Regions from separate parts of the Streptomyces sp. NPDC045026 genome, predicted to be linked through region 2. Evidence: predicted binding sites of a transcription regulator. Region 2 holds the regulator's gene; the other holds the start of a gene.

Region 1 (6,715 bases), on a different contig from region 2:
CCTGCACCATCGCGTAGCCGATGAGGTGGGTGAAGGAGATCTTCCCGCCCCGGGCGCGCTTCAGGTGGTTGTTGATGACGATGCGGTTGTCGAACAGCAGCTTCACCGGGACCGCGCGCACGGACGTCGCCGTGGGGACCTCGATGGAGGCGTTCATGTTCTTCGCGACGGCGGCGCTCGGGCCGCGCAGCGTCACGAACTCGGGGCCGGCAGCGGCCTCGGTCGCGGGCTGCGCCTTGGCGGGAGCCGGGGCCTTCACTGCGGCGGCGGCCGGCTTCGCGGGCGCCGCGGCGGCGGGCTTGGCCACCGGGGCTGCCGGAGCGGCCGGGGCGGCCGCGGCCGGCGGTGCGACCGGGGCTGCCGGAGCGGCGGGCGCCGCGGCAGTGCCCGCAGCCCCCGCGGCTGCGGTACCGGCGGTGCCGGCGGGACCGGAACCCTGTGCGGGGGCTCCGGTCGTCGGCTGGGCCGGGGCACCCGGCTTGTAGTCGGCGAAGAAGTCCCACCAGGCTCGGTCTACCGAATTCGGGTCCTGGAGGTACTGCTGATAGATCTCGTCGACGAGCCACTCATTGGGACCGAAAGCGGCTGCAGGGCTCTTGCCCTGCCCCTCTTGGTCGGTCGAGGTGCTCGAGTTACTGGGGGACTGTGGCGACACGGCGGTAACCGCCCTCTTCCGCTTCTCACAAGGTGATGGACAGCGGGAATAAAGGCTACGCCTCCAACACCGGGACTTGCAGACCGGGCCGGTCATCCGTCGCGTAAGTCACACCGGAATCCGTGTTTCGACGCTGGAAATGGCGGGAAACAAGCGGGGTTCCGGTTCACCTTGGGTACGTCGTTGTACGAGTGCGACCCCTCGGCCCGCACCCCATGACGAATGACACAGCGATCTTGTGCTTCCGGTTCGAACCCTACGTCAACTTTGAGCCCGCGGCAGGCCTGGAAGAGTGACCTGGATCCGGCAGCCGCGCTCCGATTCGGCCACGCCGATCCGGCCGCCGTGCAGGTCCACGGCCCACCGGGCGATGGCGAGGCCGAGACCGGTGCCGCCGTCGCTGCCGGGGCCGTGCGCGGCGCCCTTCACGTGGCCGCCCCGGTTGAAGCGCTCGAAGACGCGGTGCCACTCGGACCGGGGGATTCCGGGGCCCTCGTCGAGGACCTCCAGATCGAGCGACTCCGGGTAGAGACCGCGCCGCGCGAGCACGGTCACGCGGCCGTGCGGCGGGCTGTGTTTCACGGCGTTGTCGATGAGGTTGGCCACCACCTGGTGGATCCGCTCGGGGTCCGCGTGCGCGGTCAGCTCGGGCGGGGACACGTCCAGGTGCAGATGCACGTCCGTACGCGTATGGGTGCCGGAGCCCGAGGCGATGCCGGCGCGCTGCGAGGCGACCATGTTGGCCTCCTTCAGGACGCCCGACAGATAGGGCCACACCTCGAAGCGGCGGGCCTTGAGCGGGACCACGCCGTTGTCGAGCCGCGAGAGGTCGAGCAGTGTCTCGACCAGCCGGCCGAGGCGCTCGGTCTGTTTCAGGGCGGTGCGCATGGTCTCGGGGTCGGCGGCCGAGACCCCGTCCACGACGTTCTCCAGGACGGCGCGCAGGCCCGCGATCGGGGTGCGCAGCTCGTGCGAGACGTTCGCCACGAGCTCCTTGCGCTGCTGGTCCTGGGCCTCCAGGTCGTCGGCCATGCGATTGATCGTCGCGGCCAGGTCGCCGAGCTCGTCGCGCCGGTCCGCGCCGCGGACCCGGCGCGTGTAGTCGCCGTGCGAGATGGCGCGGGCGACCGTGTTCATCTCGTCGAGCGGGGCGGTCAGCGAGTGCGCCACGAACTGGGTGATGAGGAGCGTCGCGATGACCGAGAAGACCGTGATGAAGCGGAGCTCGGTCTGGGTGCGGACGGCGACCATCAGCAGTCCGGTCGTGATGAACACCGAGACGACGACCAGCGTGCCGAGCTTGGTCTTGATGGAGAACGGCCGCAGACCGTCCTGCACCCAGTGGCCCGCGAGGGGCCGGGCGGCCGGGGGAGCGCCGGGCGCGAGGCCCGGCGCCACCGGCTGGTACCCGTCCGGGTCCCGTACGTCGGATGCGTCGCCGCTGCCGGTCATGGCGTCGGCGTCTCCAGCGCGTAGCCCACACCGTGGACGGTGCGGATCCGCTCGGCGCCGATCTTCCGGCGCAGCGCCTTGATGTGGCTGTCGACGGTCCGGGTGCCCGACGCGTCCGCCCAGTCCCACACCTCGGCGAGCAGCTGCTCGCGGGAGAGGACCGCGCGGGGCGTGTTGGCCAGGCAGACCAGGAGGTCGAACTCCGTGGGCGTCAGGTGGACGTCCTCGGAGCGCACCCGCACGCGGCGCTGTGCGTGGTCGATCTCCAGCTCGCCGAGGCGCAGGATGCCGCTCCTGGGCGTGGCCGCCGCGAGCGCCGCGCGCTCGACCCTGCGCAGCAGGACGTGCACGCGCGCCGCGAGCTCCCGCATCGAGAAGGGCTTCGTCATGTAGTCGTCGGCACCCACGCCGAGCCCGACGAGCATGTCCGTCTCGTCGTCGCGCGCCGTGAGCATCATCACCGGCACCGGCCGCTGCGCCTGCACACGGCGGCAGACCTCGAGCCCGTCGAAGCCGGGCAGCATGATGTCGAGGATCAGCAGGTCCGGCTGCCATGCCTCGGCCGTGTCGACCGCCGCCGGACCGTCCTGTGCCGTTTGCACGAGGAATCCCTCGGCACGCAGCCGTGCGGCGATGGCATCGACGATCGTGGGGTCGTCCTCGACCACCAGGACCCGTCGCTGGGCACCCGGCGTCGCCGTGCTGCCGTTGTGGGAGGTGTGTGTCTGCTCCATCGCCCCGCCCCTGAATGCGCACATCCGTGTGCGCTTGACGCTTGAATGATCTGGGTTTCGGCAGTCAGCGTACGGGGAGTTACCGCGAGTCGGCTACGCAGGCCTGACCCCGAGATGTACGACGTCCGGAACGCCCCGGACAACCGGGATCTCTTCGGTGCGGACCGACTGGAATCCGGCATTCCGCAAGGTTCCTTCAAAATTTGCGGAGGGCTGTGCGGACCACACGGCGAGCACGCCGCCCGGGGTGAGCCGGGCCCGGCAGGCCGCGAGACCTACCGGTGAGTAGAGGTTGTCGTTACCCTCCGTCACGGTCCAGTCGGGTCCGTTGTCGATATCGAGGCACAGCGCGTCGTACTTCTCGGTCGATTCCTGGACGTACGAGACAAGGTCCGCCTCCACAATCTCCGTGCGCGGATCGGCGAGAGCGGACCGTGACAGTTCGGACAGCGGGCCCTCGCGATGCCAGCCGACGATCGCGGGCTCGCGCTCCACGACGGCGATGCGGCCCCAGCGGGAATTCGCAGCCGCGTGCGTGAGGGAGAATCCCACGCCGAGTCCGCCGATGAGAATTCCTGGCGCCGGGCGGTCGTCGAGGGCGTCGAGCGCCGCGTCGACCAGGAGGCGCTCGGAGCGGCCGTCGGACGTGTCCATCAGGAAGCATCCGTTGGCGATGATCTGGAGCAGCGCGCCGTGGCGCCGCAGTACGACCTCTCCGAAGGGCCCTTCGCGCCGGTCGAGGACGACGGGGGCGGTGTGGTCGGTGTCGTACGGGATGGGGTACGAGGTGGACATGGCGTCCATCCTGCCGTAACCGGTGGGACGCCCTGCCGTCCCTGGAAACGGAGTTGGGGGCGCTCCTGTGCGGGTCCTGTGGATCGTGCCGCACGTGACGCCGGTCATGGACAGCGCGGGTGCGGGAGGCGAAAGGTGGGGCGGGCCGGAAGGGAAAGGGTGCCGCAGGTGGAGCGTGGCGTGACGGTCGAGGCCGACGGGGCGGGTGTTCCTTCGGGGACTCCGCCCGAAACTTCGCGACCCGTGCGGGAGTCCCACCGGCTCCGGCTGGATTCCCCGCCCGCGCTCCCCGGCCCTTCGCGGCAGTTGCTCGACGCGATCCCGGCTCAGGAGGCGGCCGGTGACGCGGCGCCCGCGGCGACCGACGAGCGCACTTCGCGCACTTCGCGCGAGCCCGTCGTTCCGCGTCGGCGGATGCGCCCCTGGCGGCTGTTGCCCACGCCCACGGGGACGCCGTTCACCTTCGCCTACGCCGCCGTGCTCATGGGTACGTCCCTCTTCGCGCTGTTCGCCGACCCCGGTGTCGTCGCGTCCGCGCTGCAGGGCTCCAGTACCGACGTGGCGCACCTCGCGCACACGCCCGTGTTCGTGCTGGTCGCCAGTGCGCTGTGGATCGCCGGCGGGATCACGTCCCCGTTCGCGATCTGCTTCCTCGTCGTCCTCACGGCGCTGGAGCGCCGGATCGGCGGCCGGCGGACCGCCGGTGTCTTCGTCCTCGGCCACATCGTGGCGACACTCGCCACCGAGGTGCCCGTCGGGCTGTCCGTGATGGCCGGGCACCTGCCCGAGAGCTCGCTGCACCGCCTCGACTACGGCATCAGCTTCGGCGTGGCCGCGAGCATCGGCGCGCTCGCCGGTCTCCTCACGCCCTGGCTGCGCTGGAGCGTGCTCGCCGTCTTCGGCGGAATGCTGGTGGAGGACCTCATCGCGTTCACCGACCCGATGACGAGCTGGGGCCACCTCATGGCGCTGGCCATCGGCATCGGGACCTGGCCGCTGGTGCGCCGGTGGCGTCGCGCGCCGGGATCCTCCGCGGCCTGACGCAGTCCCTCGGCCGGCCCATGGTCGCACACGTCACACACCCCATCTGAGCTGCGGCTTTCCCCTGTCCCTCCGTTGATCGCCGAGAGCGAACAGCGCCGGGGGAACATTCGGAGACTCACGTGCATTGAGTCTGCATAGCTCAACTTGACTGCTTAAGGGGAGATCATGGCATCGACGTCCACACCGCTCACCCTGCCCGTGCTGCCGCTCGACGACGAGGTCGTGCTGCCCGGAATGGTGGTGCCCCTCGACCTCAACGACAACGACGTACGTGCCGCGGTGGAGGCCGCCCAGGCGGCGGCCCGTTCCAGTGGTTCCGTGGGCGGCAGCAAGCCGAAGGTGCTTCTTGTTCCCCGGATCGACGGCACGTACGCGAACACCGGCGTGCTCGGCACGGTCGAGCAGGTCGGCCGGCTCGCCGACGGTGACCCCGGCGCCCTCATCCGTGGCCGCAGCCGCGTGCGGATCGGCGCGGGCACGACCGGCCCCGGCGCCGCCCTGTGGGTGGAGGGCCTCGCGGTCGAGGAGACCGTGCCGGAGCCCCTGCCCGGCTCCGTGACCGAGCTGGTCACCGAATACAAGGCACTCGCCACGAACTGGCTGAAGAAGCGCGGCGCCTGGCAGGTCGTGGACCGCGTCCAGCAGATCGACGACGTCTCCGCGCTCGCCGACAACTCCGGTTACTCGCCGTTCCTGAGCACCCCGCAGAAGGTGGAGCTCCTGGAGACGGCCGACCCGGTCGCCCGGCTCAAGCTGGCCACCGAGCAGCTGCGCGAGCACCTCGCCGAGCAGGACGTGGCCGAGTCCATCGCCAAGGACGTGCAGGAAGGCGTCGACAAGCAGCAGCGCGAGTTCCTGCTGCGGCGCCAGCTGGACGCCGTACGCAAGGAGCTGCGCGAGCTGAACGGGGAGTCGGAGGGTGAGGAGTCCGACGACTACCGCACGCGGGTCGAGGCCGCCGACCTTCCGGAGAAGGTCCGTGAGGCCGCGCTCAAGGAGGTCGAGAAGCTGGAGCGCTCCAGCGACCAGTCCCCCGAGGGCTCATGGATCCGCACCTGGCTCGACACCGTCCTCGAACTGCCGTGGAACGAGCGCACCGAGGACGAGTACGACATCCAGGGTGCCCAGCGCGTCCTGGACGCCGAGCACTCCGGCCTGGAGGACGTGAAGGAGCGCATCACCGAGTACCTCGCCGTGCGCAAGCGGCGTTCCGAGCGCGGGCTCGGCGTCGTCGGCGGGCGCAGGGGCGGCGCGGTGCTCGCGCTCGTCGGCCCGCCCGGCGTCGGCAAGACCTCGCTCGGCGAGTCCGTGGCGCACGCCATGGGCCGCAAGTTCGTCCGCGTCGCCCTCGGCGGCGTGCGGGACGAGGCGGAGATCCGCGGACACCGGCGTACGTACGTGGGTGCCCTGCCCGGCCGCATCGTGCGGGCGATCAAGGAGGCCGGGTCGATGAACCCGGTCGTGCTGCTGGACGAGATCGACAAGGTGGGGTCCGACTTCCGGGGCGACCCGGCGGCCGCCCTGCTCGAAGTCCTCGACCCGGCGCAGAACCACACGTTCCGCGACCACTACCTGGAGGTCGAACTCGACCTCAGCGACGTCGTGTTCCTGGCGACGGCGAACGTCCTGGAAGCCATCCCGGAGGCCCTGCTCGACCGTATGGAGCTGGTCCGCCTCGACGGCTACACCGAGGACGAGAAGGTCGTCATCGCCCGCGACCACCTGCTCCCGCGCCAGCTGGAGCGGGCCGGTCTGGAGAAGGACGAGGTCACCTTCGACGAGAGCGCGCTGCGCAAGCTCGCCGGGGAGTACACGCGGGAAGCCGGCGTACGCAACCTGGAGCGGTCCGTCGCCCGCCTGCTGCGGAAGGTCGCGGCCCAGCACGAACTGGGCCAGCGCGAGCTGCCGTTCACCGTCGAGGACACCGACCTGCGGAGCCTCATCGGGCGTCCGCACCACGTGCCCGAGGCGGCGCAGGACCCGGCCGAGCGCCGTACGGCGGTGCCGGGTGTGGCCACCGGACTCGCGGTCACCG
Region 2 (6,715 bases):
CGCGGGCCTCCTGACCGAGATGCTCCCCGTACTCGACGACATCGGCCGTGCCCGTGAGCACGGTGAGCTGGTCGGCGGCTTCAAGTCGGTCGCCGAGTCGCTCGAGATGGTCGCCGCCAAGATGGGGCTCCAGCAGTTCGGCAAGGAGGGCGAGCCCTTCGACCCGACGATCCACGAGGCCCTGATGCACTCGTACGCGCCGGACGTCACCGAGACGACCTGCGTGTCGATCCTGCAGCCGGGCTACCGGATCGGCGAGCGCACCATCCGCCCCGCGCGGGTGGCCGTGGCCGAGCCGCAGCCAGGGGCCCAGCCGGCCAAGGGCGAGTCCGCCAAGGGTGGGGAATCGGCTGCGGCCGACGACAAGGAGAGCGGTGGCCCGGACGAGGGCTGACGTCAGTCGAGAGGAGGGACGTCGAGGATGAGCACGAAGGACTTCATCGAGAAGGACTACTACAAGGTCCTCGGCGTCCCCAAGGACGCCACCGACGCCGAGATCAAGAAGGCGTACCGCAAGCTCGCCCGTGAGAACCACCCCGACGCCAACAAGGGCAACCTCAAGGCGGAGGAGCGCTTCAAGGAGATCTCCGAGGCGAACGACGTCCTCGGTGACCCCAAGAAGCGCAAGGAGTACGACGAGGCGCGCGCCCTGTTCGGCAACGGCGGATTCCGTCCGGGGCCGGGCGGGCCGGGCGGCGGCAACTTCAACTTCGACCTGGGCGACCTCTTCGGAGGCGGCGCCCAGGGCGGTGGTACGGCGGGAGGAGCCGGCGGGTTCGGCGGCGGACTCGGGGACGTCTTCGGCGGCCTGTTCAACCGGGGCGGCGCGGGCACCGGCACGCGCACGCAGCCGCGCCGCGGCCAGGACATCGAGTCCGAGGTCACCCTCAGCTTCACCGAGGCGGTCGACGGGGCGACGGTGCCGCTGCGCATGTCGTCGCAGGCGCCCTGCAAGGCCTGTTCCGGCACCGGCGACAAGAACGGCACTCCGCGCGTGTGCCCGACCTGTGTCGGCACGGGCCAGGTCTCGCGCGGCGGCGGTGGCGGCTTCTCGCTCACCGACCCGTGCGTGGACTGCAAGGGCCGCGGCCTGATCGCGGAGACGCCCTGCGAGGTCTGCAAGGGCTCGGGCCGTGCGAAGTCCTCCCGGACGATGCAGGTCCGCATCCCGGCCGGCGTCTCGGACAACCAGCGCATCCGGCTGCGCGGCAAGGGCGCACCGGGCGAGCGGGGCGGCCCCGCGGGCGACCTGTACGTGGTCGTGCACGTGGACTCCCATCCGGTCTTCGGCCGCAAGGGCGACAACCTCACGGTCACGGTCCCGGTCAGTTACCCGGAGGCCGCGCTCGGCGGCGAGGTCAAGGTCCCCACGCTCGGCGGGCCTCCGGTCACGCTCAAGCTGCCCCCGGGCACGCCGAACGGGCGGACGATGCGGGCCCGCGGCAAGGGCGCTGTCCGCAAGGACGGCACCCGTGGCGATCTGCTCGTCACGGTGGAAGTCTCGGTCCCCACGGATCTGACCGACGCCGCGAAGGACGCCCTGGAGGCGTACCGGAAGGCGACTGCGGAGACCGATCCGCGGGCAGAACTGTTCCAGGCCGCGAAGGGAGCATGAGCATATGGACGGCCGTCGACGACAGAGTTCCTTTGTTGGCAGGGCCTACGAGCTGACCGACGAGACTCCGGTCTACGTCATCTCGGTGGCCGCCCAGCTCAGCGGGCTGCATCCGCAGACCCTGCGCCAGTACGACCGTCTCGGCCTGGTCTCCCCGGACCGCACGGCGGGCCGCGGCCGGCGCTACTCGGCCCGCGACATCGAACTGCTCCGCCAGGTGCAGCAGTTGTCGCAGGACGAGGGCATCAACCTCGCGGGCATCAAGCGCATCATCGAACTGGAGAACCAGGTCGCGGCGCTTCAGGCCCGGGTGGCGGAACTGTCCTCGGCGGTGGAGGGCGCGGCAGCGGCGATGCAGCAGCGCGAGGCCGCCGTCCATGCCTCGTACCGACGGGACCTGGTCCCGTACCAGGAGGTCCAGCAGGCGAGCGCGCTGGTGGTGTGGCGTCCCAAGCGGTCGTCCGAATAGCCCGGACAAGCGGGTGTGAAGCTGGTGTGGAAGGGGCCGGGAGGCGAGAACCTCCCGGCCCCTTTCGCGTGCGCAAGGGGCCCTCACGTGCGCGCACAGGCCGGGTCGTGGCTGGTGAAGACCGCGCGGAGGTCATGTGTTCGAACAGTGAGTTTGCTCACCGGGCGGCCCGGTGCGGGAGTGAGGCGGAGGCCGAGCCTCATGCGGCTACTGGGGTTACCCGAGGTACGCGCGGGTTCATCTCCGGAACACACGGACCCGATCACGAGTCGTTACGGATTCACCTCTTGACGCTGTGTATCCGGCGGAGTTGGCTTCCAGCCACCTCGGCCGCAACGACGCGGTCACTTCAGGGAGGTAGGGAAAGTGAATCCGCGTACGAAGCGCGCCGTCCTCGTCGGCATGGCGTCCGCCATGGCTGTGGCCCTCACCGGGTGCTCGAGCAGCTGGATCGAGCCGGACAACGACGCCGCGGGCAAGGCGTCCGCCCGGCAGAACCAGGACCTGAAGATCGGCGTCCTCATGCCGGAGAAGGAGACCGCAAGATACGAGAAGTTCGACTATCCGCACATCAAGAAGGAAGTCGAGGACCTGACCAGCGGCAAGGGCCGGGTCCTGTACGCCAACGCGGAACAGAACGCGAAACGCCAGGAGAGACAGGTCGACCAGATGATCGCCGACCGGGTCGACGTACTGATCCTGGACGCGGTCAACTCGAAGTCCATCGCGGGATCGGTCAAGAGGGCCAAGGACGCGGGCATCCCCGTCATCGCCTACGACCGCCTGGCCGAGGGCCCCGTCGACGGCTATGTGTCGTTCGACAGCGACCAGGTCGGCCATGTGCAGGGCATGGCGCTCCTCAAGGCGCTCGGTACCAAGGCGTCCAAGAACAGCCGGATCGTCATGATGAACGGCTCGGTCACCGACCCGAACGCCGCGCTCTACAAGGACGGCGCCCTGGCCGAGCTCAAGGACCAGGTGACGATCTCGAAGTCGTACGACACGGTCGACTGGAAGCCGGAGAACGCGCGGGCGAACATGGCGGCCGCCATCCAGGCCGTCGGCGCGCAGAACATCGCCGGTGTCTACTCCGCGAACGACGGCATGGCGGGCGGGGTCATCGCCGCCCTCAAAGCCGCGGGCGTCACCGACCTCCCGCCGGTGACCGGCCAGGACGCCGAACTCGCCGCCGTGCAGCGCATCGTGACGGGCGAGCAGTACATGACGGTCTACAAGCCGTACCCCGAGGAGGCGTCCACCGCCGCGCAGATGGCCGTCCTCATCGCGCAGCAGCGTGACATCGAGTTCAACGCGCTCACGAAGGACCGCGTCGACAGCCCGACCACCCCGGATGTCCCCTCGCTCCTCGTCCAGGTCGTCCCGCTGACGCGGAGCAGCATCAAGTCGACGGTGGTCAAGGACGGGATCTACAAGGTCGGGGACATCTGCACGGCGAAGTACGCGGCCGCGTGTGCGGCGGCCGGCTTGACGAAGTAGGGGCACTTCGGGCTGACCGGCACCCCGTCGTGTGCGGCGTCGGGGCGAGAGCGTGAACTTCGGCGGGGTGTTGGAACGCCCCTACCTCGCTGCTGAGCGGCAGGCAGCGAGGTAGGGATTCCGTGGCTTCCGGTCTGTTCGCGCTGTGCCAGAACGTGTTCTGGGTGTCATCCCAGGTGCCGCGTGCGCAGGATCGAGACTGCGTCAGTAACCGCTCTACCGACAGTTGGTGCCCGTCCCCTGACACAACCAGAATCGCTCGCCGTTCAATCAATCCCCCTGATGACGCTCTATGGCTTTCCGACGCGAGCGAAGATGTGCGAAGCGACGGATCGTTCCAGATCCACGGCTCGAGCAAGACCGGCGTGCCCAGTGCGCAGCTCCACCGGGGAAGATGAGCAGGGCACATCCAGCCGTCGCCAGACGGTGCACTCAGCGACGAGGCTGATTCTTTCTTGATCTCGGGGGCGATATTGCACCGCGAGAGCATGGACGTCCGAACGATCAGGTAGGTGACGCGGCGGAGGTACGCACTCTCGATGAAGTGCTTGAGCGGATGCTGCTGTTCGACAGCACGGTCGCCTTCATACCTGTCACCGTAGATCGTGTGCGCGGTGTGCCGCCTTCACCTTGCCGCCCCCTGCTGGTGGTCAGTGGTCCTGACTCAGGATTTCGGACTGCCCTATGAGATAGCCGAGTTGGGCGCGGCTTTCGCTGCCCAGCGTCGCCGCGAGTTTGGCGATGTGGACGCGGACCGTGCGGATGTTCATGCCGAGGCGCTCCGCGATGACGGCGTCTGTGTGGCCCTCGATGAGGAGTGCGGCGATGGTGCGCTGGCGGGAGGAGATGCCGTCCTTCGCCGGGGGCTGCTGGGCGGCTACGGGGAACATGGGTGTGGCCAGCCGCCACAGACGTTCGAAGGTCGTCACGAGGTAGGAGATGAGGGCGGGGTGGCGTATCTCCAGGGCCACGGTGCGGTCCGTGTTCGCCGGGATGAACGCGACGGTCCGGTCGAGCAGGACGAGGCGCTCGGTGACCTCGTCGAGGGTGCGGACCTCCACGTCACCCCGCAGCTGCTCGTAGTGGGCGATCGCGGCTGTGGAGTGGCGTGCGGTGTGCTGGTAGAGGGTGCGCATCCGGCAGCCGCGGGAGACGAGTTCCTGTTCCTGGCGAAGGACGGAGGCCAGCAGTGTGGGAGGGCGCTGGCCCGGCTGGATGGTCAGCAGTTCTCGCGAGGAGACGGCCATGGCGTCGCTGATGGCGTTGTTGATCCGCTGAAATCCCATGAGGACCGAGAGCACGGGGGTGCCGTGTACGGCCGCGCGCTGGGCGTCGAGCTCCATGAGCGGGGCGAACGTGTCGGCGAGTTTCGACTCGCGGCGGCGCTGGCCCGCGATCTCGTCCTCGATGGCACCCAGCAGGCCCGGCAGGGCAACCGCAGGGGAGACGGGACACAGCCACTGCGAGTCCTTCGGATCCGCGCGCAGGAGCCCGAAGTCGAGGAGGCACGGGACGGAGGCGGCGTCCTCCTCCTTGACGCGGCCCTCGCGCAGCGCCTGCGAGTACAGCGCCGTCCCGGCGGCACACAACTCCTCGGCTCCGTGTGTGTGGGCGTCGGCAGTCACGTGTGGCTCTCCTCGCTGGACATTCAGTGATCCTGGTCGAGGATGCCTGACTGGGCAATGAGGAAGCCGAGTTGCGCTCGGCTGCCGCTGCCGAGAGCCGCGGCCAGCTTGGCGATGTGCGCGCGGCAGGTGCGCACGTTCATGCCCAGGCGCCGGGCGATCGCCTCGTCCACGTGGCCTTCGATGAGCAGTTTGGCGATCGACCGCTGGACTCCGGTGATGCCGTCGGTCGGGGGTGCGTAGGGGGTCTCCTCCAGGAGCGGGACCGCGCGGCGCCACAGTTGCTCGAAGACTTTGGCCAGGTATTCGACGAGGCCCGGATGCCGGAGTTCCAGGGCGACCGGGTTCTCCCCCGGGACCGGTATGAACGCGACGGTCCGGTCGAAGATCATCAGCCGCTCTATGAGTTCTTCGAGGGTGCGTATCTCCACGTTGCCCTTGGCCATGTGCTCGGCGTACACGAGCGTTCCCTGACTGTGCCGGGCCGTGTGCTGGTAGAGCGTGCGCATGGTGATGCCGCGCGCGATGACCGCCTGGCCCCGCTCGAGTGCCTCCGTCAGGGAGTGCTCGCTGCGGCCGCCGCCGGGCTGGACCGTGAGTATCTCGGACTGGCACTCGGCGATGGCGAGTTCGATCGCCGAATTGATCCTTTTGATTCCTTCGAGCACGGTGACGGCGTGCGTGGTGGGCAGGTCCTGCGCACTGATGGCCATGAATGGCTCGAAGTAATCGGTCAGTTCGACCGCCAGGCTTCTCCGTTCCTGGATTTCGCGCTCGATGGGGTGCAGGCGCTGCGCCAGGGCCGCGGCAGGAGGAACCGGGCGGAGCCAGGTGGCGTCATCCGGGTCTGGGTGGAGAAGGGCGAAATCCATCAGGCAGGGAGCGGCTGTCACTTCGCTTCGGGCGATACGCCCGGAGCGCAGAGCGCTGGCGTACAGACGCCTGCCCTCGTCGCACAGTTCAGTCGTGGCATGAGGATGTGTCCGATGTGCGTTACTTGTGGCCATAGCTCCACCCCCCAGGGTCCTGAACGTGCAGGAACATGATGCATCGCTCCTGTGGTGTTTGGATGGCCGAATGAGCCATCGTCTAGTGAGTCGGGGGAGAGAAGCCATGGAAGTGAGGACGAAGCCCACTATGTGCAAGAGAATGCTTCGCTCGGTGATGGCTGTTGCCTTCTCCGCCGGTCTGGCTTTCGGTGTCTTCGGCACCCAGGACCTCTCCTGGAGTGGCACACCCACCACTCACGCGACTGCCGGCCAGAGCATCGCGCCTCCGGATCTTTCCTGGAGTGTCGCTCCACTGGACGCGGACGTATGAGCACTCCCCCCGACGACAGAACATTCCGCCGCGAGATGGCGACCGCCTACCGCTCCGGGTGGCATTTCATCGACCTCGCCACGGCGATTCCCCATCGCGGCGATTCGTTGATGGTCACCCTGTTCGGAGAGCCGATCGTCGTCGTGCGGGACGAGTTCGACGACGAGGAGATCCGGGCCTACCGGTGTC

Evidence for each region. Region 2 encodes HspR, which represses chaperone genes until heat shock. Its sites were predicted from a motif close to TTGAGNNNNNNNNNCTCAA; they were not measured.
Region 1: the regulator HspR is predicted to act here: its motif matches at 4,805-4,823, upstream of lon (endopeptidase La).

The regions. Positions count from the first base shown of each region.
Region 1 is NZ_JBWKIS010000003.1:283,802-290,516, forward strand. It holds gene AC07EJ_RS08685 (multifunctional oxoglutarate decarboxylase/oxoglutarate dehydrogenase thiamine pyrophosphate-binding subunit/dihydrolipoyllysine-residue succinyltransferase subunit) at 1-655, opposite strand, end outside; gene AC07EJ_RS08690 (HAMP domain-containing sensor histidine kinase) at 917-1,981, opposite strand; gene AC07EJ_RS08695 (response regulator transcription factor) at 2,104-2,841, opposite strand; gene AC07EJ_RS08700 (spermidine synthase family protein) at 2,935-3,636, opposite strand; gene AC07EJ_RS08705 (rhomboid-like protein) at 3,880-4,677, shown strand; gene lon (endopeptidase La) at 4,846-6,715, shown strand, end outside.
Region 2 is NZ_JBWKIS010000011.1:280,880-287,594, reverse strand. It holds gene grpE (nucleotide exchange factor GrpE) at 1-394, shown strand, start outside; gene dnaJ (molecular chaperone DnaJ) at 422-1,615, shown strand; gene AC07EJ_RS24635 (heat shock protein transcriptional repressor HspR) at 1,620-2,084, shown strand; gene AC07EJ_RS24630 (substrate-binding domain-containing protein) at 2,451-3,581, shown strand; gene AC07EJ_RS24625 (helix-turn-helix transcriptional regulator) at 4,232-5,206, opposite strand; gene AC07EJ_RS24620 (helix-turn-helix transcriptional regulator) at 5,230-6,213, opposite strand; gene AC07EJ_RS24615 (hypothetical protein) at 6,523-6,715, shown strand, end outside.